Regions from separate parts of the Acidovorax sp. KNOB132 genome, predicted to be linked through region 1. Evidence: predicted binding sites of a transcription regulator. Region 1 holds the regulator's gene; each other region holds the start of a gene.
The links. The regulator sigma-54, encoded in region 1, starts transcription at its own class of promoters, with help from an activator protein. The targets are predictions, from matches to a motif close to TGGCANGNAANCTGCTTT.
Positions count from the first base shown of each region.

Region 2: a site for sigma-54 is predicted at 3,400-3,417, ahead of AC27IO_RS17845 (TorF family putative porin). Genes of this name have one in related genera too.
Region 3: a site for sigma-54 is predicted at 5,304-5,321, ahead of AC27IO_RS08045 (pilin). Genes of this name have one in related genera too.

Region 1 is NZ_BAAJYT010000002.1:35,419-45,344, reverse strand. Features, by position in the region: gene AC27IO_RS00725 (methyltransferase) at 1-267, shown strand, start outside; gene AC27IO_RS00720 (phosphoribosylamine--glycine ligase) at 264-1,589, shown strand; gene AC27IO_RS00715 (iron-containing redox enzyme family protein) at 1,682-2,836, shown strand; gene AC27IO_RS00710 (hypothetical protein) at 2,800-3,144, shown strand; gene AC27IO_RS00705 (hypothetical protein) at 3,191-3,640, opposite strand; gene AC27IO_RS00700 (KGG domain-containing protein) at 3,826-4,143, opposite strand; gene AC27IO_RS00695 (hypothetical protein) at 4,262-4,540, opposite strand; gene rpoN (RNA polymerase factor sigma-54) at 4,590-5,969, opposite strand; partial or broken gene AC27IO_RS00685 (hypothetical protein) at 5,904-6,485, shown strand; gene AC27IO_RS00680 (histidine kinase) at 6,498-7,358, shown strand; gene AC27IO_RS00675 (sigma-54-dependent transcriptional regulator) at 7,441-8,850, shown strand; gene AC27IO_RS00670 (PAS domain S-box protein) at 9,189-9,926, shown strand, end outside.
Region 2 is NZ_BAAJYT010000176.1:213-7,352, forward strand. Features, by position in the region: partial or broken gene AC27IO_RS17830 (SMP-30/gluconolactonase/LRE family protein) at 1-562, opposite strand, end outside; gene amt (ammonium transporter) at 768-2,204, opposite strand; gene glnK (P-II family nitrogen regulator) at 2,251-2,589, opposite strand; gene AC27IO_RS17845 (TorF family putative porin) at 2,632-3,360, opposite strand; gene AC27IO_RS17850 (SulP family inorganic anion transporter) at 3,659-5,272, opposite strand; gene AC27IO_RS17855 (carbonic anhydrase) at 5,291-5,953, opposite strand; partial or broken gene AC27IO_RS17860 (YifB family Mg chelatase-like AAA ATPase) at 6,472-7,140, shown strand, end outside.
Region 3 is NZ_BAAJYT010000036.1:13,376-20,515, reverse strand. Features, by position in the region: gene argC (N-acetyl-gamma-glutamyl-phosphate reductase) at 1-357, opposite strand, end outside; gene sucC (ADP-forming succinate--CoA ligase subunit beta) at 528-1,688, shown strand; gene sucD (succinate--CoA ligase subunit alpha) at 1,704-2,600, shown strand; gene AC27IO_RS08060 (TerC family protein) at 2,728-3,420, shown strand; gene AC27IO_RS08055 (Stp1/IreP family PP2C-type Ser/Thr phosphatase) at 3,613-4,419, shown strand; gene AC27IO_RS08050 (FHA domain-containing protein) at 4,473-5,135, shown strand; gene AC27IO_RS08045 (pilin) at 5,389-5,883, shown strand; gene AC27IO_RS08040 (PglL family O-oligosaccharyltransferase) at 6,143-7,140, shown strand, end outside.

The DNA of each region.
Region 1 (9,926 bases):
GAAGCGCTTTCCGAGCGCATTTTGAAAGAGAGCCTCGATCGCTTGACGCCCACCGGCCGCCTGCTGCTCTACACCGGCTCGACCATCGTCGAAGGACGCGATGCTTTGCGCGACTCCGTTGTCGCCTACGCCGCGGCCCACGACTGTGCGGTGCACTATGAAGAACTGGACCCCGATGTCTTCGGAGAGGAACTGGAAGGGCCGGCCTATGCCAAGGCGGATCGGATCGCGGCCGTCGGCGTGGTGGTGCAAAGGCGGGCTGCATGAGATTTCTGGGCATTGGGCAGACCAACGACCTGGCGGCCATGTATGGCGGCCTCCAGCACCGCGGCCACGAGGTGCGGGTCGTGATTAAAGACCCTGCGTGCCACGACGTCTTCCAGGGCATCCTGCAGCGCGTCGAAGGATGGGAAAGCGAACTGGGATGGATCAAGGCGGCTGGAAACGAAGGCGTGATCCTCTTCGAATCCGCGACCCAGGGCGAATTGCAGGATGCATTGCGTGCGGAAGGCTTTCAGGTCATCGGCGGCAGCGCCCTCGGCGATCGACTGGAGGCGGACCGCGCCTTCGGGCAGAGTGCCTTGCAGGCCGCGGGACTGCAGGTAGCGGGCTGCCACCGTTTCACCGACTATGGCGAAGCGATGGTGTTCCTCGATGACCATCCCGCACGTTATGTACTCAAGTTCAACGGGGCCTCCGGCGAGCGCACGCGCAACTACGTCGGCCAGTCCAGCAACGGCGCCGACGTGCGCGCCCTGCTGGCCATGCACGCGGGCAAAACCCGAGTGGACCAGGCCGAGGCACCGGACTTCATCTTGATGGAGTTCATCGATGGGATCGAGATCGGGGTCGGCGGGTATTTCAACGGCCATCACTTTCTGTCGCCCGTGTGTGTCGATTTCGAGCACAAGCGGTTTTTCCCGGGCGACCTGGGCGAACTCACCGGAGAGATGGGCACCATCGTGAGCTACCACGAAAGTGCGCGCCTGTACGACACCGTCCTGCGTCCCCTGCTGTCCATGCTGCGGGATGGCGGTTACTGTGGCTACATCAACGTGAACCTCATCGCCAACGAAAACGGGCTGTGGCCCCTCGAATTCACTTGCCGGTTCGGCTACCCGGGTTTCGCGATTTGCGAAGCGCTTCACGATGATCCGTGGGACGCCATCTTTCGCCGAATGCTGCGCCGCGACACGTTGGACTTCGGTACGAAAAAGGGTTTTGCCTGCGGCGTGGTTCTTACAGTCCCGCCGTTTCCCTACCGGCATGGGTATGCGGAACTGTCCAAGGGTTTGCCGGTGTTCCTGGATCCCTCCATCACGCAGGCACAGCGAGACAGCCTGCATTTTTCAGAGGTGGCTCTGCATCAGGGACAGCTGGTGGCGAGTGGCTCATGCGGCTACCTGGGCGTTGCCACGGGCGTGGGCGCAACAGTGCATGCCGCCAACCTGGCCGCCCTGGATTGCGTTCGCCAAGTGATCGTGCCCAACCTGCGGTACCGTAGCGACATTGGCGCGCGGCTGCACGGGGGCGAATTGCAGCAACTGCGCTCGTGGGGCTGGCTGCAGGGGAAGCCATCGGCGGCGTAGGACCTTGCCGACCGGGGTTCGCGCCATCTGGTGGTTTCTGCCTTCTTTCCAGCATCGCAGCATGGGTCCACTCCTCCAGCCCATCGCCAACGATGCTTGCACAAAAAATTCTTCCCTCCGTCGACCACCATGGCAGCCAAGCACCTCGGGCTGACGATGCGCAGCGCCCGAATGCCGCCGGCCCCTATCGCCGTCTCTACGAAGCGCTGCTCACGCCGTCCCCCACGCTGCAAACCCGCCAGCACGCCGCCCAGTGGCTGCAGCGGCTGATGGACGATAGCAAAGACGTCCCCAGCGCATTGTGCGAAGCACCCGAGGACCTGCATGCGTGGGCCCGCGCAAACGCCCAGTCTGTGGCGCAGCGCTATCAAACCTACCTGGATGGGCGGCGCGCAGGCGGCGAGCGCCAGTATTTTCACAACCGCGCCCATGCACTCAACTTTCTGGCATCGGTGGCGCCAACCAAGCTGGTGGACGGGTCCTGGCTATACGGTCTGGCGCAGCATTCATCGACTGAACGGCTGCGCCCCCTGCTCCAGACCTACCTCGAAGAACTCGGAGACGGCGTGCCGCACAAGAACCACGTCACGCTCTATCGCCAATTGATGCGCCGGCACGGCCTTCAGCAAGACCTGCAACTGGACAATGCCAATTATCTGCAGGGCGCGGTGCAATTGGCCCTGGGATGGAATGCCGAGCATTTCCTGCCGGAGGTCATCGGCTTCAACCTGGGCTATGAACAGTTGCCGCTGCACCTGCTGATCACGGCGTACGAGCTCAACGAGCTTGGGATCGACCCCTACTACTTCACGCTTCACGTCACGGTCGATAACGGCGACAGCGGCCATGCATGGCAAGCTTGCGAAGCAGTGCTTCAGATGATGGAAGTCCAGGCAGACCGCAAGCAGTTTTGGCAGCGCGTTCGCGCCGGGAGCAAGCTCGCAGACGCCGGGCGTGGCACGCAGGAGGTCATCGCATCTTTTGACGCCAGGGCCGAAGTGGTAAAAATCTTCGAAAGAAAGGCACCGGCCGGTGCAGGCATGCACTCCGACTATTGCCGCATTGGCGGGCGCACCGTCAACGATTGGCTGGGCCCCAGGGCAACATCGATGCATTGCTCGACGCGCTGGTGGACGGCGGGTGGATCCGACTCGGCGCGCCGGTGGCGCAAAGCCGATTCTGGAACCTGCTTCAAGGAGAACGCGCGGAAATGTTCGGCGTGTTCACGGGATATGAGTTGCAGGTGATCCACGACTGGATTCGTGGCGAGGACAGCCGCGACGGACAGGACTATGCCCAGCCCGCCTCGGCCAACCAGACGCGCAGACTGCCCTCGTTCAGAGCCCTGGCACGCCACCGCTCGGTGAGCCCTTTCGCGGCCAGCGCAGAGCCTGTACTGGACCCCGAACTGAATCAATTCAATGAACAACTCCAGTCACTGGAAGGAGAGCAGCGCCGACAGTTCCTCAGCGCCGCGCTGTCTCCCGCGACGCATTGGACTTCGACAGGGTTGCTGGCCACCCGGCTCTTCATCAACGAAGGCTGGGCGGCCTGACCGCTGGAGCGACCATTGCCCTGAGACGGCGGTGGACCGCAAAGACTTACGGGGGTGATGGCATCTGCAGCAACGAAGGGTCGCTGCCGATCGCATTCAACTGTCCGTCTCCGCCGATGCGAAAGTGCGCGTTCTGACCGGTCGCAATCGCCACGCAGGCGGCAAAGCAGTGGGCCGGCAAGATCAATGTGCCGATGGCGTCGGTTGTCGTGACTTCAAAGCCCGCAGGAGCCGCAGGTTCGCCGAGGGTGAACCCGATCAGCAGCATCTGCCCCAGACCTGCCACCTTGGCGCCGATAAGCTCGATGCAACCCACTGCCTGTTCGACCACCCAGCCAGAAGTGGCATAGGGGGCATGCCCGCCGAGGGCAATGGTGCGCACTCCCCGCGCTTTGATGACGCTGTACTGCTCCCACTCAGGCGCGAGATGGAGCGGAGAAAATTGCTGAAAGAGCCCGCGGTGGCGCGGGGCGCGCGTGGGGTAGTTGGTGTTCATGGATTGCCTCATGGAATAGGATTTATGGCGCGTCCCACCCTCCTGGACAGCCTACGGAACGAATGCCTGGGCTTGCGCAGGAATGCGGGTTCGACAGGTGCAGCGCTTCCAACGGCAATCGATGTGCCACCCATCTGTTTTCAGCGGTAGCCCCCGAACAAATCGTCTGCACCACAGCGCTGGATTCAACGGCTTTGGGGGCCTGAATCGCGACCTGCGCCCTGCGGCGCGCGAGTCGCTCCGTTGGGTTTCGTGCTGGAAGCGCTGTCCGACAGAGTGGCCTCCGCATCAGCTGACGCACCGGCTTTGGCACCGCCAGAATTCGAGTTGCGGCGACTATGGCTCTTGGCGCCAGCGGCGCGGGCTTCTTCGGAGGTGAACTGATGCGCCGTGCCCTTTTGATGCGCCGCCTGCCCACCCTTGCTTGAAATTTCACGTTGCTTTGCCGCATCCATGGCGGCGAAGCCACGATTGCTACTGGATGGATTGCCTTGGTTGGCCATTTCGATACTCCTTCAATGTGCTCCCGTGGAGGGGAGCGGCCCAGGCCTGGCAGTCAAACCAGGCTTGGCACGGCAGAGGCAATCGACATGCCCGGCACCTGCAGGCCCCCTTGCGCAACTACCGGTCGACGTCTGCCTGGATTGCTCGCTTGACACAACGCGCAGCCTCTTGCCTCGCATGCCTGCGGCGAGCGATACCCGCATAAAGCGTCTGCACCAGGTCAATCGCATCGCAATCCGCTTGCGCTGCACTGAACCGCATTTGCGCGCAGGCCACAGTCGTGATCCGGGGCTGCATGCCCTGCAGCACATCGACCAGCCCACACCAATGACCATCCACCGCCAACGTGCGGGAAAACAAGGTCAATCCGTCAATGGAAGCCCAGGCGAAAGCCATGATTGATCTTTGGTGAATTGGTCTTCACCCTGAGGTGCAAACCGTTGGTTCAAACGTTCCTGTGACGTTCCGGCGCCGCCGAAATGCGAAGCGCCTGCCGGTACTTGGTGACCGTGCGCCGGGCGACCGAAAACCCCTGCTGCGCCAGCAGGCCGGCAATCGCCGCATCGGACAAAGCATGTAAGGGCGACTCGGCCGCAATCAACTCCGACACCAGCTCCTTGACGGCCGCAGGAGCGCAGGTGGTGCCATTGCGCGTAGACAAGCCGCGCGAGAAAAAATACTTGAGTTCATGCAAGCCGAACGGGGTCGCCAAGAACTTGTTGTTGGTGACACGGGACACGGTGGATTCGTGCACCCCCACTTCCTGCGCGATCTGCTGCAGCTTCAGCGGTTTGAGCGCCAACGGGCCATGCTCGAAAAACGCCTGCTGGTGCCGCCCGATGGCTCGCGCCACCGCCAGGATGGTGGCAAAGCGCTGCGCCACGTTACCCACCAACCAACGCGCTTCCTGCAGGCAGGCGCTCAACGCCGCACTCTCACCATGGCGCTTGCGCTGCTGAAACATCCGCGCATAGGCGGAATGCACCCGAAGGCGAGGCATCACAGCATCGTTGAGAACCATTTGCCAACCTCTCCCGCCTCTCACAGCCACGATGTCAGGCACCGCAAGCGGCACATCGTCTTGCAGGAAGGCGCGGCAAGGACTGGGGTTGAGCGCGCGAATCTTCGCGCAAACCGCTGCTGCAGCCTCGCGCGACACCCCCAGCGCCTCGGACAGCCGTGTGGGGTCGCGCAACGCCACGGCTTTCAGGTGGCCTTCAATGGCACGACGCACCAGATCCCGGGTCGTCACGCACTCCATCGTGTGCAATTGCAATAGCAGGCAATGCCGCAGGTCCACGGCGGCAACGCCTGCTGGATCCAGCCCCTGGACCCGGCGCCACGCCATGCGGATTTCCTGCCCATCCGGTTCCGGAGACAGGGCCATGGTGTGCACCGCCTGCTCGATCTCTTCAAACCCGCCGCGCAGGTAGCCATCGTCGTCCAGCGATTCGATGACCGCCTTTGCCAACAGCAGATCCCGCTCCGGCAGACGAAGCAGGTCCAGTTGCCCATGCAAATGGGCTCGCAATGAAATGGGCGCTGCTGAACGCTCCCAGGCCCTCTCCCCATCGCTGTCGGCAGACGGGATCCGGCCGCTGCCAGATGACGGACTCCAGTCGCTCGGCGGCGCGTGCGGCACCGTCTGCATATCCCGCTGCGCATCGCCATCCTCGACTTCCAACAGCGGATTGCTCTCCACCGCCTCCCGCACGGCGCGTGCGAAATCCTGTGAGGACATCTGCAGCAGGCGCACGGCATGCTGCAAGCGGGGCGAAGCATTCTGGGTGAGTGCTGCGGAAGTGCTCAGACTAAGCTGGCTCATCGAAGATCCATGGGTTGGGGAGCATCCCATGCAACAAAGCAAGGCATATGCCACACCACGCATGGCTTGGAAAGAGCTCACCCAGCCTCGAAAACCAGCACTTGGCGCTATCCTTTAATGCAGGCATGTTGCTCAACCGGTAGAGATTGCCGCAATTCCTGCCGGTTTCGCCCACGGGTTCGTTGCCTGGCCCGGTTCTTACCGGCACTGACTGGCATGCGGCATGCTGCGGCACTGGCGCCCGGCAACACCATCACGAGCGGAACGCCCTCGCCCATCATGAATGACACCTCCACACCCATCCCGACAGCAGCGCCTCACCCCGCCGCAGCGCCCCCCGTTGCAGCGCCGCCGTGGCTTTCCATGGCTGGTGTGGGGCATGAATTGCGCACCCCGCTGGGCGCACTGTCCGCAGCGCTGGAGGTGATTGCGCTCGCCCCCCATCCAATGCCCATCCAGAGCGAAGCGTGCGCGGTGGCCGCTCGGCAGACACGGCATCTGTCTTCGCTGCTGGAAGACCTGCAGGACGTGCTGGCGGCGCGCGAGGGGCGCATGGAACTGCGGCGTGTGCCGCTGGACTTCTCGGGTCTGGTGCGGCAGGCCTGGGAGGCATTGGTGAACTCCAACAGGGGTTATGCCTGCACCCAGCAGATCGCTGCCGACCTGCGGGTCATGGCAGATCCTCGCCTGATGCGCCGGGCGATGGATCAGATGCTTTGCCGGGCGTGCAAAGCGGCGGCCCCGGGCATGCGCATGGACTTGAACGTGTTCAGGCAAGGGGACGAGGTGCGCGTGGAAGTTCGCGGCCTGCCCAACGACCACATGGAGCGGCCCTCGGGAGCCGCATGCCTGCTGGCTCTGCATGTGCGGGCCGGCGCACCTGCCACCTTGGCAGACCTTCTTGCCGACCATGTCATTGCACTGCATGGGGGACGCACTCCATCGCCCTCCGATGGACCGCTGCAGTATCTCGCGCTGCCCTGCCTCGCAGAAACGCCACCACCGCCAGCCCGACTGCGGCGCCTTAAGGTGCTTGTCGCACTGCACGGCGCGCAAGATCGCCAGACAGCAGTGCAAACTCTGGAGCGCCAGGGATATACCGTGCTGGACGGCGGGGCGACCCAGCCGGCGCTGGACCTGTTGCTGCAGCACGTGCCCGATCTGGTTCTTGCAAATGCTCAGCCTGCCAAAGAGGCGCGCGAGTTTGCAGCCGCCGCGCGGGAGACCGGGTATGCCGGCCGCATGGTGGCCGTGGCAGCCGCCATGCCTTGTGCTCAGGAAGAGGCGTTGGATGCAGCCGGCGCCCGGCGCGCAGGCTTTGACGCATGGGCCGCCTGGGGCCAGTGGCCCCAGGTGCTGACGGACGCGCTGGAACGCGGAAGCGGTTGACCGCTGTACGTTCGTTTACACCCATGGCAGCGATCGCTGCAAATAATTCCTCTTTTTCAAATTCTTACTCGGGGAGATTTGCATGGCCCATGCCCTGGTAGTGGAAGACGATGCCGACTCCGCGCGCATGCTTGCGAGCTTGTTGCACACTGGCGGATTCACGGCAGCCACGGCCTCTTCGCTCCGGGATGCGCGCCGTCAGATTGCCCTGCAGCGCCCCGACATCGTGCTGCTCGACCTGCAGTTGCCCGACGGCAATGGGCTGTCCCTGTGCGAGGAGGCCGAACTGCTCTCGTATTCGGAAGTGGTGCTGATCACTGGCCACGCCAGCCTGGACACATCGATCCAGGCCCTTCGCCTGGGCGCTGCGGATTACCTTATCAAGCCGGTGGATACGCAACGGCTCAATGCCGTGCTCTCCCGCGCTCGCTCGCCCTCCACCCTGCTGGCCGAGATTCAGGACATGCGCCTGCAGTGGGAATCGACCGGCCGCTTCGGCCACCTGCTGGGCCGGTCGCCCATCATGCGCGAGGTGTACGAGCAGATCGCATGCGTGGCCGGCACCTCGGTCTCGGTGTTCGTGACAGGGGAAAGCGGCTCTGGGAAGGAGCTGGTTGCCCGCACCCTCCATGACCTCAGCCGGCGACGCGACGGTCCTTTTCTGGCGGTGAACTGCGGCGCGATCTCGCCCCAGCTGATCGAGAGCGAAATCTTTGGCCACGAGCGGGGCAGCTTCACGGGGGCGGACCGACAGCACCTGGGGTTTTTCGAGCGCGCCAATGGCGGCACCCTTTTCCTGGACGAGATCACCGAGATGCCGCTGGAGCTGCAGGTCAAGCTCTTGCGCGTACTGGAGACCGGCACCTTCCTGCGCGTAGGCTCCACCGAGGCGCGGCACACCGATGTGCGCATCGTGGCTGCCAGCAACCGCAACCTGGCCCAGGCCGTGGTGGATGGCGCGTTGCGGGAAGACCTGCTCTACCGCCTCAACGTGTTCCCGCTGCACCTGCCGCCCCTGCGGGACCGGCTGGAAGACCTGCCCCTGCTGGCACAGCATTTCCTGGACGACATCGCAGCACGTGAGGGGGGCCGAAAGACGCTGACCGCCGCCGCCCTGGAGCGCCTGGCGGAATACCGGTGGCCCGGCAACGTGCGCGAGTTGCGCAACGTGCTGCAGCGCGCCTTCGTGATGACGCAAGAAGGGCCGGTGACCGAGCGCTGGTTGCCGCGCGACCTCGTGCCTTCGCAGCCACCGCTCCCACTGCCACCGCTTGCGCCGCAGCAACGCGAGATGGCACCGATGGCCGACGGCGCTGCCGCCTCCACCGAACTGCGGCTGCCGCTGGGCAGCTCGCTGGCGGAAGTGGAGCGGGCGCTGATCCTCGCCACCTTCGCTCACTGCGGGCAGCGGCGCGAGCAGACCGCCGCCATGCTGGGCATCAGCATGAAGACGCTGTACAACCGGCTGAAGGAATACGGCGACGGCGCCTGACCGGCTGGCGGTGGCCGTCACCAGGCCTGGCCTTCTCAAGGGCGGCAACATCGTCCGGGCTCCAAGCCTGCGGCCTGAACGCCGGTACAACCCGTTGTCCGGTCATACATCCTGAATCCAGAACCCGCCATGCGCCGGGCACACTGGGCGCGCACGCCATCGCCCGCCCCAGCAGTCCGCGCGCGTCTCCGCGCGCAGTGGCCGCTCCCCCGGCAAGCCCAACCCATATACGGCATCGAACGAACCCCGCGCATGCTTTCCGCCGTGGCCCACCAGACCACGCCGTCGAACGCGAAAGCCCACGATCGATAATCGGCATTCACTAGAAAGACGCCAACATGGATGACTCGCTGACCACCCCCGACGAAGCCGAAGAGCATGTGGGAGAGGCGCTGGACAGCGTGGCGCCGGCGCGGGCCTATCACATGTTGCCGCTGATCGGTCTGGGTGGTTCGGCGGGCAGCATCCCGGCCCTGCAGACCTTTCTGCAGTCCATGCCCGAAGACCCCGGACTGGCTTTTGTCGTCATCCTGCACCTGTCGCCCGACCACGACAGCGAGCTGGCCGAAATCCTGCAGCGCAGCACCTCCCTGCAAGTGATGCAGGTGCGCGAGACCTGCAAGGTCCAGGTCAACACCGTCTACGTCATCCCGCCTGGCAAGGTGCTGCGCACCTATGACGGCTTTCTGCAGCTGGCCGATCTGCCGAGCCCGCGCCATGGCCATGTGACCGTGGACCTGTTCTTTCGCATGCTGGCCGACACCCACGGTCCGCATGCCACGGCCATCGTGCTGTCCGGCATGGATGGCGACGGTGCCATTGGCATCAAGCGCATCAAGGAGCGGGGCGGACTCACCATCGCCCAGGACCCGGACGAGGCGGAGCACAGCAGCATGCCCCGCTCGGCGCTGGCCACCGGCATGGTGGACTGGACGCTGCCCGCGGCGGCCATGCCCGGCCGGCTGCTGGAGTACTACCGGCTGGAGCGCCGCCTGAAGCTGCCTTCGGAGAAGGGACCCCCGCCCATGGAAAACCCGATTCCCCATGGCATGGCCACAGAAGCGGCCCTGCGCGAC
Region 2 (7,140 bases), on a different contig from region 1:
AGGCATCGCACGCCCAGGCCCGGATGGTGTGCGAGGGGGTATCGACCCAGTACAGCGTGCCGCCATCGGGCGACCAGGCCAGGCCGTTGGCCGTGGCCACCCCGTCCAGCATCCGGCGCACAAGGGGAGCCCCGTCGCCGCGCCCATCCACGCAGTACAGCGCGGCGACCGGTTGGCGGGGGCCCGCGGCGGGCTCGTGCATCGTGCCCACCCAGAATCGGCCCAGCGCGTCGCACTTGCCATCGTTGGCCCGCTCCGTGGCCGGATCGATCGGCAGCCGGGCCACCGGCACCAGGGGGCCGCCCCAGTCCTTGGCGCGGTAGAGGGTGTCGCGCAGGGCGATCACCAGGCCGCTGGGCTGGCCCGCGGTGCGCGCGGGCGCGATGCAGCCGGGCTCGGACGGCATGGCCCAGCGCTCGGCCCGGCCCGAGGCCGGGTGCACCCGGCACAGCGCGCGGCCGGCGATGTCCACCCAGTACAGGCGCGATTCGACGGGGTGCCAGAAAGGCGATTCGCCCAACTGGTCGGGCTCGGAAGTGGCGGGACGCCAGTCCATGGACATGGGGGGCTCTCCTGGGAAGGCGGTGGAAGGGGCCGGGCACGCCACCGCTGGCGCGCCGGTCTGCTGCTTCCATTATTCGCGGCCGGTGGCCGCGGGCCAAAAAAAAAGGCCCACCTTGCGGCGGGCCCAATGTCCAGGAGGAATATCTCGCTTGTTGTCGCACCGCCGCGATGCCACCAGTCACCGCGGCAGGGATCTCAGCCGGTCAGCGGTTGTAGGCGGTCTCGCCGTGCGAAGTGATGTCCAGGCCTTCGCGCTCGGCTTCTTCCGGCACGCGCAGGCCCACCAGCAGGTCGGCGATCTTGTAGGCGATGAAGGCCACGACGCCGGACCACACGATGGTCACCAGCACGCTCTTGAGCTGGATCCAGACCTGTGCGCCCATGGCGAACGTGTCGGGGGTCAGGCCACCCGTGCCGCCCAGGCCTTGCGATGCGAACACGCCGGTCAGGATGGCACCGATGATGCCGCCCACGCCGTGCACGCCGAACACGTCGAACGCATCGTCGGCGCCCAGCATCTTCTTGAGGCCACCCACGCCCCAGAGGCAGACCACGCCGGCGATCAGGCCGAGCACGATGGAGCCCATGGGACCGACGAAACCGGCGGCCGGCGTGACGGCCACCAGGCCCGCCACGGCACCCGATGCGGCGCCCAGCATGGAGGCCTTGCCCTTGTGCAGCGACTCGCCGGCCAGCCAGCTCAGCGTGGCGGCGGCCGTGGCCAGGACGGTGTTGATGAAGGCCAGGCCCGCAGCGCCGTTGGCGGCACCGGCGGAGCCGGCGTTGAAGCCGAACCAGCCCACCCACAGCAGCGAGGCACCGACCATCGTCAGCGTCAGGCTGTGGGGCGTGAGCGCTTCCTTGCCGAAGCCGATGCGCTTGCCCACCATGTAGGCGCCCACCAGGCCGGCGATCCCGGCGTTGATGTGCACCACGGTGCCGCCGGCGAAGTCGAGCGCGCCGTCCTTGCCCAGCAGGCCGCCGCCCCACACCATGTGCGCCATGGGGATGTAGCTGAAGGTGAACCACAGCACGCTGAAGATCAGCACGGCGGAGAACTTGATGCGTTCGGCGAACGAGCCCACGATCAGCGCCACGGTGATGGCCGCGAAGGTGCCCTGGAAGGCCACGAACACATACTCGGGGATGGTTGGCAGCGCGCCCGAGAGCGTGTCCGGCGCGATGCCCTTGAGGAAGATCTTGTCGAAGCCGCCGAAGAACGTGCCTTCGCCGCCGAACGTGAGGGTGTAGCCGTACACGGCCCACAGCACGCTCATCAGCGAGAAGATCACGAACACCTGCACCAGCACCGACAGCATGTTCTTGGAGCGGGCCAGACCGCCGTAGAACAGGGCCAGGCCCGGGATGGTCATGAGGATCACGAGCAGCGTGGAGGTCAGCATCCAGGCCGTGTCGCCCGAATCAAGCTTGGGCGTGGGGGCGGCGGCAGGTGCTGCAGCCGCGGCGGCTTCCGCCGGTGCGGGTGCGGCCGCCACTGGCGCAGGGGCTGCGGCCGCAGGGGCGGCGGCGGGTGCCGTGGCCGATGCGGGTTCGGATGCCGCGGGCGTCTGGGCCAGCACGGCGGTGCCGGAGGCCATCAGGCTCAACCCCAGCAGGAAGGAAGCAAGCAGTTTTTTCATGGCAGTTTCTCTTGGGTGTCTGGTGACAGGCGCGGGGGGCCGGGCCTTACAGGGCTTCCTTGCCGGTCTCGCCGGTGCGGATGCGGACGACCTGCTCCAGGTGGCACACGAAGACTTTGCCGTCGCCGATCTTGCCGGTGCGCGCGGCCCCCTCGATGGCTTCGATGACGCGGTCCACCAGCTCGTCGGACACGGCCGCCTCGATCTTCACCTTGGGGAGGAAGTCCACCACGTATTCGGCGCCGCGGTACAGCTCCGTGTGGCCCTTCTGGCGGCCGAAGCCCTTGACCTCGGTCACCGTAATCCCTTGGACCCCGATGTCCGACAGGGCTTCGCGCACCTCGTCGAGCTTGAAGGGTTTGATGATGGCTGTCACCATTTTCATGTTGCTTTTCTCCATTGGAGGCACCCCTCGGCGCCCGTTGTCTTACAGGGTTTTCGTGAGCGCAACGATCAGGCGCGACTTGTTGACCGGGCCGAAGAAGGCCTTCTTGTTGGCGCCCACCACGGCGGCCGACAGGGACAGGCCCGAACCGAAGTCGTAGGCACCGCCCACGCTGTAGTCCATGTAGTTGGGCACGCCCAGGTCCTTGATGTCGCTGGCGAAGCGCGTGAAGCCGACCGATGCCTTCAGCGTCGTCTTGGGGGCCACTTCCTGCGCATACGCCAGGTTCAGGTAGCCGGTGTTGCGGCCCTTGTTGCTGGTCGTCTTGGCGGAGGCCCAGCCGAAGTAGTCCTTGGAGATGGTGTGCGAGTACTTCGCCGTCAGCGGGCCGTAGGTGGCCGCGCCGTAGAGTTCGGTGGTGTTGCCGACGGAATTGCCGGGGTACGCATAGGTCAGCGCGCCCAGGTCCAGGTCCACGTCGCCGGCCTTGAATTTGTAGCCGCCATAGAAATCCATCTCGATGGAATTGCCCGGCAGCCAGTCCACGCTGGAGTTCCAGTTGCCCAGATACCAGCCGCTGTCGCCGAAGCTGTAGTCGAAGCCGCCCTGGATGGCGGGCTTGACGGCCTTGACCCGGCTGGCGTCCTGGTCCTGGCCACGGAACTTGTAGTTGGTGGTCAGGCTGACGTTGCCCGTCAGTTGTGCGCTGGCCAGCAGAGGCAGGGCGGCAACGAGGGCGACGCTCAAGGACTTCATGGATACACGGGACATGGTTCCTCCGGGGGTGGCTGATTAGGGATGTCCACGCTCCAAGCATGGACCGTGCCATCTCCCTCGCACGGTGCCATCCGGGCCTGGGCGCCGGCCTGGCAGCTATGCCGAAAGTGGTTACATGCTATGCGCCCGCGTTACTTTTTGCACCATTGCAGTGCCACCAAGGCCATGATTCGCCGCGATCGTCCGTCCATGCACCGCCATGGGGACAGGGCGGCGGGACACACTGCGTTGGTGCATCCCGCCGCCCGGCCGGGCCGACCGCGCTGTTTTTTTGGGGGAAGCGCTCCCGCCGTCAGCGCGCCGAACGGGCCTTGAGCCACTGCGCCGGGGGCTCGTCCGAAGGGACGGGGGGGCCCGCCTGCGGCATGGATCGCAGTTCGACCTGAATGCCGCGCTCCTGCGCATGGGCCATGAAATCGTCCAGCGCCTCGCGGATGTCGCGGTCCATGAAGCCGCAGTTGCAGCCGTCGATGACCAGCGAATGCCCCGGCTCCACCCGGTTCAGGTGGTTGCGCAGCGTGGCCTTGCTGAAGAACGACACATCCTTGCTGAGCCGGATCAGGTGGACGTTGCCCTCGGAGATCATCGTCAGCGCGCCGCGCGTGTTCGCCTGGATCAGGAAGAGCATGCTGCAGGCCAGCCCGATGAGGATGCCGATGAGCAGGTCGGTCGCCAGGATCGCGCCCACCGTCACCGCGAACGGCACGAACGCCGACCAGCCTTCGCGCCAGACCGCCGCGATCATGGCCGGCTTGGCCAGCTTGAACCCGGTGTGCAGCAGCACGGCGGCCAGCGCGGCCAGCGGCACCCACTGCAGGAACTCCGACAGGAACAGCACGCTCGCCAGCAGCAGCACGCCATGGAACACCGCCGACAGCCGGGTGCGCGCACCGGACTGGATGTTGGCCGAGGTGCGCACGATCACCGCCGTGATCGGCAGCCCCCCCAGCAGGCCGGCCAGCAGGTTGCCCACCCCTTGCGCCTGCAGCTCCCGGTTGGGCGGCGCCACGCGCTTGAGCGGATCGAGCCGGTCGGCCGCCTCCAGGCTCAGCAGGGTTTCCAGGCTGGCCACGACGGCGAGGGTGAAGGCGATGGTGTAGACCTCCGGCCGCGCCAGCGCCGACCAGTCGGGCGAGGCGAGCTGAGACCACAGCGCGGCCAGGCCGTCGCCTTCGGGCAGGGCCACGCGCTGGTGGTCGGGCAGCGCCACGGACGGCTCGGTGGCCATGGCCACGGCCTGGTACCCGATGCCCCAGAGCACCGCCAGCAGCGGCCCGGGCAGCCGGCCGATCAGCGGCAGGCGCTTGGCCCAGGGGGAGTCCCAGGCGAACAGGATGGCCAGCGCACCGGCGGCGATGATCACCGCACTGCCGGTGACGGCGCCGACCAGCCGGCCCAGGTCATCGAAGCCGTCGATCGTGCGGGGCACCAGGCGCATGGCCTGCTCGCCCGACACGAAGCCAAACGCCACCGGAAGCTGCTTGAGGATGAGGATCAGCCCGATGGCGGCCAGCATGCCCTTGATGACCGGCGAGGGAAAGCAGGCGCCCAGGTCGCCGGCCTGCAGGCGGCCGAACAGCCACTGCAGCGCGCCCGCCACCATCACGGCGACGAGGAACGCCTCGAAGCTCCCCAGCTTGGCGATCGCATCGACGACGATCACGACCAGGCCGGCCGCCGGCCCGCTCACGCTGAGCTGGGAGCCCGACAGCCAGGCCACGACCAGCCCGCCCACGATGCCGGAGACAAGCCCCGCCATCAGCGGCACGCCGCTGGCCAATGCGATGCCCAGGCACAAGGGCAAGGCCACGAGGAAGACGACGACGCCCGCCGGCACGTCGCTGCGCCAGTGGGCCAGAAGACCGGCGGCCGACGCGCCGTCCGGGTTGCGAAGGGTGGTTTGCATGGTGCGCACTCCTTCGGGTCAGGCCGCCGCGGCCAGCTGGATGCTGCTGGCATCGAGGTCCAGCACCTGGCGCAGGCGCCCGTCCCGCAAGGCGTAGACCCAGCCCAGCAGCTGCAGGGACTGTCCCCGCTGCCAGGCGCGCTGCACCTGGGGCGTGGCCGCCAGCGTGTGCACCTGATCGGCCACGTTCAGCTCCACGAAGCGGCCCACCCGGGCGGCGACTTCATCGGCATCGTCCGGGTCGGGAACGGTCTGGCCGTCGATCTCGCCCGCACGGCGGCGGTACAGGGCCCGCAGCGGGCGAAGGTGCTCGGCCAGGTAGTCGCCGCGCGCCGGCACCGCGCTTTCGGCCGGCATCAGGGCGGCCCGGACGCCGCCGCACCCTTCATGGCCGCAGACGATCACGTACCGCACCTGGAGCACGTCGAGGGCGTATTGCAGCGCGCTCATGATGTTGGGATCGTCCGGACGGACCAGGTTCGCCACGCTGCGGTGCACAAACAACTCGCCCGGCAAGGCATTGGTGATGCTTTCGGCGGGCACGCGGCTGTCGGCGCACCCGATCCAGAAGACGCGCGGCTGCTGGCCGGCCACCAGGTTTTCGAAAAATGCCGGGTCGCGTGACGTCATTTCGTCAGCCCAGGCACGGTTTTGAAGCATGAGTCGCGTGGTCAGGTCCATGGAAACCTCCGTGTTGTTGATTCGATGTTGCAGTGCAGCACGGTATTAGGCTAGATCAAAAACCACTGCCATTTTTAATATGGGGTTTTTATGTTTCATTTGCTTGCGTGTGATTCGATCAATGGCCCCCACGCCACGCTGTTTTTCCACACAACATAAGGAAATTTTATTTAACGCATCGAGTGAAAATAATATTCGCAGCGAATAAAGTACGGAGTTGTACATTATTAAACCGCTGTTTATATTTTCGGGTCCGACCTTTTCATGTAATTAATCTCCGGCTTTGCCGGTCCTGATTAACCCCGGCAAACAAAGGCATTCAAAACAGGACCGCAACGGCGGCGCGCGGCGGCCGACCGATGGCGCGATCCCGCGCCCCGGCGCGGCCAGCCTGGGCGCCCTCTGCACTGGTTCTCAACCGCTGCCGTGCCGGGAGGGCCGCGATTGCCGATATCCTCGCCCTTCGAAATTCAGGCGCTGGCGAACAGCCGGCTTTCCAACGAGGGAGAAAATCAACCATGGGTCTTGCTTTGGTGCAGAGCCGGGCATTGCTGGGACTGCAGGCCCCGTGCGTGACGGTCGAAGTGCATCTGGCCAACGGATTGCCCAGCTTCACGCTGGTCGGTCTGGCGGATGTGGAAGTGAAGGAGGCGCGGGAACGCGTGCGCTCGGCACTGCAGAATGCCGGGCTGGAGTTTCCGCACAACCAGAAAATCACGGTCAATCTCGCGCCGGCCGATCTGCCCAAAGACTCCGGACGGTTCGATCTGCCGATTGCGCTTGGGATTCTGGCGGCCAGCGGGCAGATCGACAGCGCGCGCCTGGTGGGCCATGAATTCGCGGGAGAACTGTCGCTGTCCGGCGAGTTGCGCCCCGTGCGCGGCGCGCTCGCCACCAGCCTGGCCCTGCGCTCGGCCGGCGTGGCCGTGCGCATGGTGCTGCCGCCCGGCAGCGCGGAGGAAGCAGCCCTGGTGCCCGGCACCGAGGTGTACCGGGCGCGCCACCTGCTCGACGTGGTGCAGCACTTTCTGCCCGTCTCCGCCCATGCGCCCGCCGAGCCGGCCGGCGAGGGGTTCGTGCGGCTGCAGGCGTCACCGCTGCAATCGGCGGCGCCGCCGGCGGATCTGGCCGACGTGAAGGGCCAGGCCGCCGCCAAGCGGGCGCTGGAGATCGCCGCCGCGGGTGGC
Region 3 (7,140 bases), on a different contig from region 1:
GGGGTTGGCCACCCGCGTGGCCGATGCCACGGCATCGCTCTGGCCCGCGGCCAGTTCGGGAAAGCCGAACACCCAGCCCGCCACCGTGCGGTGCGCCGTGCTGGCGTCGATCACCTTGATGCGGCGGCCACTGGCCTTTTCGATCTCGTCCACCATGGCCACGGTCTCGCGGGCGGCATCGTCGTGCAGGCACAGGATCACCAGGTCCACGCCGGCGATCAGTTCGCGCTTGGCGGCCGGGTCCTTGCGCCGCTCGGGCGCGATGCTGACCACCTGCACCTGCGGCATCGCCTGCAGGCGCTCGCGGATCTGCAGGCCCGTGGTGCCGGCTTCGCCGTCGATGAAGACTTTGGACATGGAATGCTCCTGCAAAAGATGGCCGTGGCGGCCCGCCGTGGTACGTGACATCCGCAAGGGGATGGTGCATCGCAGCATGATACAGTCGCCGGTTGCCATGTCACCCGCCCGCGGCCAGACATCTGCTCATGGCAAACGGGTTACCAACATCCTTCCCTGAGAGAGACCTCATGAAGATTCACGAATACCAAGGCAAGGAAATCTTGCGCAATTTTGGTGTGCCCGTTCCGCGCGGCATCCCTGCTTTCACGGTGCAGGAAGCCGTGGAGGCTGCCCAGAAGCTCGGCGGCCCCGTGTGGGTGGTCAAGGCCCAGATCCACGCCGGTGGCCGTGGCAAGGGCGGCGGCGTGAAGGTCGCCAAGACCATCGACGACGTCAAGCGCATCTCGGGCGAAATCCTGGGCATGCAGCTCAAGACGCACCAGACCGGCCCCGAAGGCCAGAAGGTCCGCCGCCTGTACATCGAAGACGGCGCCGACATCAAGAACGAACTGTATGTCTCGCTGGTGACCGACCGCGGCACGCAGAAGGTGGCCTTGATCGCTTCCAGCGAAGGCGGCATGGACATCGAGGAAGTGGCGCACTCCACGCCCGAGAAGATCATCACCGAGATGATCGATCCCCTGACCGGCATCACCGCCGAGCAGAGCAAGAAGGTGGCTGCAGCCATCGGCCTGACCGGCGCGTCCATCGATCAGGCCGTGGACATCTTTGCCAAGATCTACAAGTGCTACATGGAGACGGACGCTTCGCTGGTGGAAATCAACCCGCTGAACTGCGACTCCAAGGGCAACCTGATGGCGCTGGACGCCAAGTTCAACTTCGACGCCAACGCGCTGTTCCGCCATCCTGAAATCGTGGCCTACCGCGACCTGGACGAAGAAGATCCGGCCGAAGTGGAAGCCTCCAAGTTCGACCTGGCCTACATCAGCCTGGACGGCAACATCGGCTGCCTGGTGAACGGCGCCGGCCTGGCCATGGCCACCATGGACACCATCAAGCTGTTCGGCGGCGAGCCGGCCAACTTCCTGGACGTGGGCGGCGGTGCCACCCCCGAGAAGGTCACCGAAGCCTTCAAGATCATGCTGAAGAACCCCAAGGTCGAAGGCATCCTGGTCAACATCTTCGGCGGCATCATGAAGTGCGACACCATCGCCACCGGCGTCATCACCGCCTGCAAGGCCGTGAACCTGAACGTGCCGCTGGTCGTGCGCATGAAGGGCACCAACGAAGAGCTGGGCAAGAAGATGCTGGCCGAATCCGGCCTGCCCATCATCGCCGCAGACACCATGGCCGAAGCTGCGACCAAGATCGTTGCTGCCGTCAAGTAAGCCCGGAGAACACACATGTCGATCTACATCAATAAAGACACCAAGGTCATCACCCAGGGCATCACGGGCAAGACCGGCCAGTTCCACACCGAAAAGTGCCAGGAATACGCGAACGGCAAGAACGCCTTCGTGGCGGGCGTGAATCCCAAGAAGGCCGGCGAGTCGATCTTCAACATTCCGATCTACGCCTCCGTCAAGGAAGCCGCATCGCAGACCGGCGCCACCGTGTCGGTGATCTACGTGCCGCCCGCGGGCGCCGCCGCTGCCATCTGGGAAGCCGTGGAAGCCGATCTGGACCTGGCCATCTGCATCACCGAAGGCATTCCGGTGCGCGACATGCTCGAAGTGCGCAACAAGATGAAGGCCAAGGAAGCCGCCGGCGGCAAGAAGACGCTGCTGCTGGGCCCCAACTGCCCCGGCCTGATCACGCCTGACGAAATCAAGATCGGCATCATGCCCGGCCACATCCACCGCAAGGGCCGCATCGGCGTGGTGAGCCGTTCCGGCACGCTGACGTACGAAGCCGTGGCCATGCTGACGGAAGTGGGCCTGGGCCAGTCGAGCGCCGTGGGCATTGGTGGCGACCCCATCAACGGCCTCAAGCACATCGACGTGATGAAGGCCTTCAACGACGATCCCGACACCGATGCCGTCATCATGATCGGCGAAATCGGTGGTCCGGACGAAGCGGAAGCCGCCCAATGGTGCAAGGCCAACATGAAGAAGCCGATCGTGGGCTTCATCGCCGGCGTGACCGCGCCTCCCGGCAAGCGCATGGGCCACGCAGGCGCGCTGATCTCCGGCGGTGCCGACACGGCCGATGCCAAGCTCGCCATCATGGAAGAGTCGGGCTTCATCATCACCCGCAATCCTTCCGAGCTCGGCAAGCTGCTCAAGGCGCAGCTGAAGTAATCCGTAAGCAAAACTACGGACGAAAGGGGTTTGCAGCCCCGATAAACTGCGCTCTCCCATAAAAGAAGAGGCGCCCGAAACCCTGGTTTCGGGCGCCTCTTTCATTCATAACACGGAGATACCTCGCATGGAATTCCTGCACACGGCCGACTTCTGGATCGGCCTCGTCAAGATCGTCTGGATCAACATCATCCTGTCCGGCGACAACGCCGTGGTCATCGCACTGGCCGCGCGCTCGCTCCCCCCGCATCAGCAGAAGAAAGCCATTTTCTGGGGCTCCGGCGCCGCCGTGGTGCTGCGCATCGTGCTGACCGTGGTGGCCGCCAAGCTGCTGGAGCTGTCGTTCCTGCAGATCATCGGCGGCTGCCTGCTGCTGTGGATCGGCCTGCAGCTGATGACCGACAGCGACGAAGACGGCGAAGGCTCCCAGTCTGGCGGCGGGCTCATGGCGGCCGTCCGCACCATCCTGATTGCCGACCTGGTGATGAGCCTGGACAACGTGATCGCCGTGGCCGCCGCGGCCCACGGCAACATGGTCCTGTTGATCCTCGGCCTGGCCATCAGCATTCCGCTCGTCATTTTTGGCAGCACGCTCATGATCAAGCTCATGGAGCGCTTTCCCATCATCGTTCTGTTCGGAGCCGGCCTGATCGGCTGGGTGGGGGGCGAGACCATCGCCAGCGATGCATCGCTGCACGATGTCGTCCTGGCCCATCCCTCCCTGCACTATGTGGCGGCTGCTCTGGGGGCGTTGTTCGTGGTGGGCGCCGGAAAATTCCTGCAGGCGCGGGCGCAGCAAAACTCGGCGGCGGCCGGTTGATGCGGTTGTGCCTCCGGTAGCCCGATGAAAACTTGGGGTCGGCCGACCCCGAGGCCCTCTCAGCGACAGGTCCGTCGTCTATGATGCGGAACGCGACGCAACAGGGCACGACATGGGGGATTTTCAAAAAACTGCAACAGGGACTGCGCACACCGCTGGCGCAGCTTTGCTTCTCCCTGCGCCGGGTGAAGCATGACCTTGGGAATCAAGCTGAACTATCAGTTTTGTGCCCGCACCGACCAAGGCCGGGTGCGCTCGAACAATGAAGACGCCGTGATCGCGGACGCCAGCGCGCAGCTGGCAGTGCTCGCCGATGGCATGGGCGGGTACAACGCGGGCGAAATCGCAAGCGGCATGGCCACCAGCCTCATTCACGACGAAATGACCCAGTGGCTGGCGCAAGCCGGCCCCCGTGCCGCGTCGACGGAAGTGCGCCGGGCGCTGGAAGACTGCGTGGAGCGGGCCAACCACGCCATCTTCGATGCGTCGCTCTCCCATCCGCAGTATTCGGGCATGGGCACCACGGTGGTGGTCGGCGTTTTTCTGGGCGACCGCCTGATCCTCGGGCACATCGGCGATTCACGGTGCTACTGCTTGCGCGGCGGTGTGCTGAGGCAGATCACGCGCGACCACTCCTGGCTGCAGGAACAGGTGGATGCCGGCATCCTCACGCCGCAAGAAGCGGCGATATCGGGCCAGCGCAACTTGGTCACTCGCGCCCTTGGCGTGGAAAGTGCTGTACTGGTCGAAATCAATGAGTTTCCCGTGGAGCCGCAGGATCTGTTCGTGATGTGCTCGGATGGCTTGACCGACATGGTCGAAGACGATCAGATTCAAACGCTGGCCCTGGTACAGGAACCCCTGGAGGACAAAGCCGCCCACCTGATCGAAGCCGCCAATGCCCGGGGCGGCCGTGACAACATCAGCGTGCTGCTGGTGCAGGCGGGATCCATTGAGAGGAAGCGCGGCTTGATGTCGCGATTTTTGCGTGCCGATTGAAGTTGAATCAGCCACCTGGCCGACCATCGCAATGAAAGAATGAGGAATTGATCATGCCGAAAATGATCGTGTCGATCGACGGAGTCGTCATCAAGGAAGTCCAATTGACGAAGGAGCGTACGACCCTCGGCCGCCGCCCCTATAACGACATCGTCATCGACAACCTGGCCGTCAGTGGCGAACACGCCGTGCTCCATGTCTCGCCCGACGAGGTGGAGATCGAGGACCTCGGCAGCACCAACGGCACCTATGTGAATGGCCAGCCCGTCAAGCGCCAGCCGCTGCGCAACGGGGACACGGTGGAAGTGGGTAAGTACAAAATCCGCTTCCTGCAGGAAAACGAAGGCGAAAACTTCGAAAAGACCATGGTGTTCAAGCCCGGCATGGTTCCGCCACGGCCTTTGACCTCCCGTTCCGCCCCGCTGTCCGCCGCCGGGTCGACGCCCGCTCCGGTCTTGAGCGCGTCCATCCGGGTCTGCTCAGGGGCGGCTGCAGGGCGCGAGGTGGCGCTGGTCAAGGTGGTGACCACCATCGGCAAGCCGGGTGTGGCGGTTGCGTCGATCACCAAGCGGCACCATGGATTTGTGCTGTCGCACGTGGAAGGCGCGCAGCGGCCTCAGTTGAATGGCGCCGTGATGGCGGATGAACCGGTGCTGTTGAAGAGCGGGGACCGCTTGGCGCTGGCAGGGACGGAGATGGAGTTCGTTCAGGGCTGATCGATTGGTATCAGTCGGCTTGAGATGCGCCGAGATTCGTAACTCACGCATCTGCTTGTGACAGGGGTGGTGGACAAATTTGTCACAAGTGCCAGGGATGGAGCGATTCAGATGGGTTTCCCTGGCCTGTTCCCCTGGGGTTTCTCTGTTTTGACGGATAGGCCGCGTTGGCATGGAACCTGCTGAGTTGATGGCGGACCTGGAGAATTCTTCTGCAGGTTTTTATTTGCAATCGACCTCCTAGGAGAGATGTATGAAGCGCAATCTGCAAAAGGGTTTCACCCTGATTGAATTGATGATCGTGGTGGCGATTATCGGTATTCTGGCTGCTGTGGCCCTGCCGGCTTACAAGGACTACACCATCAAGGCGCGTATGGCTGAAGTGGTTCTGGCCGCTTCCCAGTGCCGCACGACCATCAGCGAAACCATCCAAAGCATGCGCACCGATGCGACGCTGTCGGGCACCAACGCTTTTGGTTGCGATGCAACTGGTCCTACCAAGATGGTGAAGTCGATTTCGACCGCTGCCGACACTGGCATCATTACTGTCCTCCCACACGAAACGAACTTGGGTACGACGATGACGGGAACGACTGCCGACAGCATCATGTTGACGCCTAAGAAGGATAGCGGCGGGAACAATTTTGCACTGGGCGGTGCGAACGGCGGTCAGGGACAACAAGTTTACGAGTGGATCTGCAAGGGCACTGGCACCGCGCTTCGTTATGCGCCTGGTTCTTGCAAGTAATTACTGACGCTTGGCGTTTTCATTCCAAAAAAGGGGGCGTCAGCCCCCTTTTTTTTCTTGGTCCTTAAGATTTATGGCTCCGAACTCATCCTCCCGTTCGATACCGTTAGCTGTACTGGGTGCATTGGTTTACGCCTTGTGCTGGTTATTGCCCAACCACCACGAACCCTGGGTTGACTTCTATTCGGATGCGTGGGCAGCCTGTACGATGTGGGGGCTCGGCGCTGTGGTGCTCTGGCGGATCAATAGAACACAGTGGGTGGCTTGGCACGTCCTTCCCCTGGCGGTTCTGGCGTGCTGCGTGATCGTATGGGCGCAATATGCAGCCGGTCTGGTGGAGGCTTTGGGGGTGGCGTGGACCAGTTCCCTGTATTTGATAGGGTTGGCCCTGACCATGCTGGTGGGGGCTGCGCTGGAGCGGTGGCAGCCTTCGCACGGTGCCGATTTTCTGTTCATGGCGGCGCTGGTGGGGGCGTTGGGATCGCTGCTGATCCAGTTCCAGCAATGGCTGCAAATCGACCCCGGCAGCGCGTTCTGGCTCTTCATTCCTGCGCCATCCGAGCGCTTTCATGCCAACCTGGGGCAACCGAACCAATTGGCCAGTTTGCTCTGCCTCGGCGTGCTCGCTTGCGCGTGGCTGCATCAACGCAGCCGATTGCCTGGCCTTGTGGCCTGGTTCCTGGCCGTTTTGCTGGCGGTAGGACTGGCGCTGGCGGAGTCGCGCACGACCTGGCTGGTCGTGTTGTTGTCCTTGGCGATGATGGCCCTGTTCCGCAAACGCCTGGCCATCACGCGGGGCGTCATGGTGGGCGCGTTCACCTGGACCGGCATGTTCGCGGTTTTCCTCGTTGCGCTGCCCCATGTCGATGTGTGGTTGGGACGGGCGTCCCAGCTGCGACCCGTGCGGAGCATCTCGAACCTGGAACTGCGCCTGGACGTCTGGATGCATCTTTGGGAAGCCGTGTGGAGCCGCCCCTGGTTCGGTTTTGGCTGGATGCAAACCAGTTTTGCGCAGTTCGCTCCGAACCCCTACGACATGGTCACGGCGGGAACGCACCGGCATGCCCACAACCTGCTGATGGATCTGCTGGTTTTCACGGGGATTCCGCTGGGTCTGGCTTTTTGCGCAGTGCTGGTCTTGTGGACCGTTTATGCGATCCGTCGCATGGCCCAGCCAGAGCACCTCTGGATGTTCCTGTTCGTGGCCGCGCTGGGTGTGCACGCCATGCTGGAATATCCCCTCTACTACGCCTACTT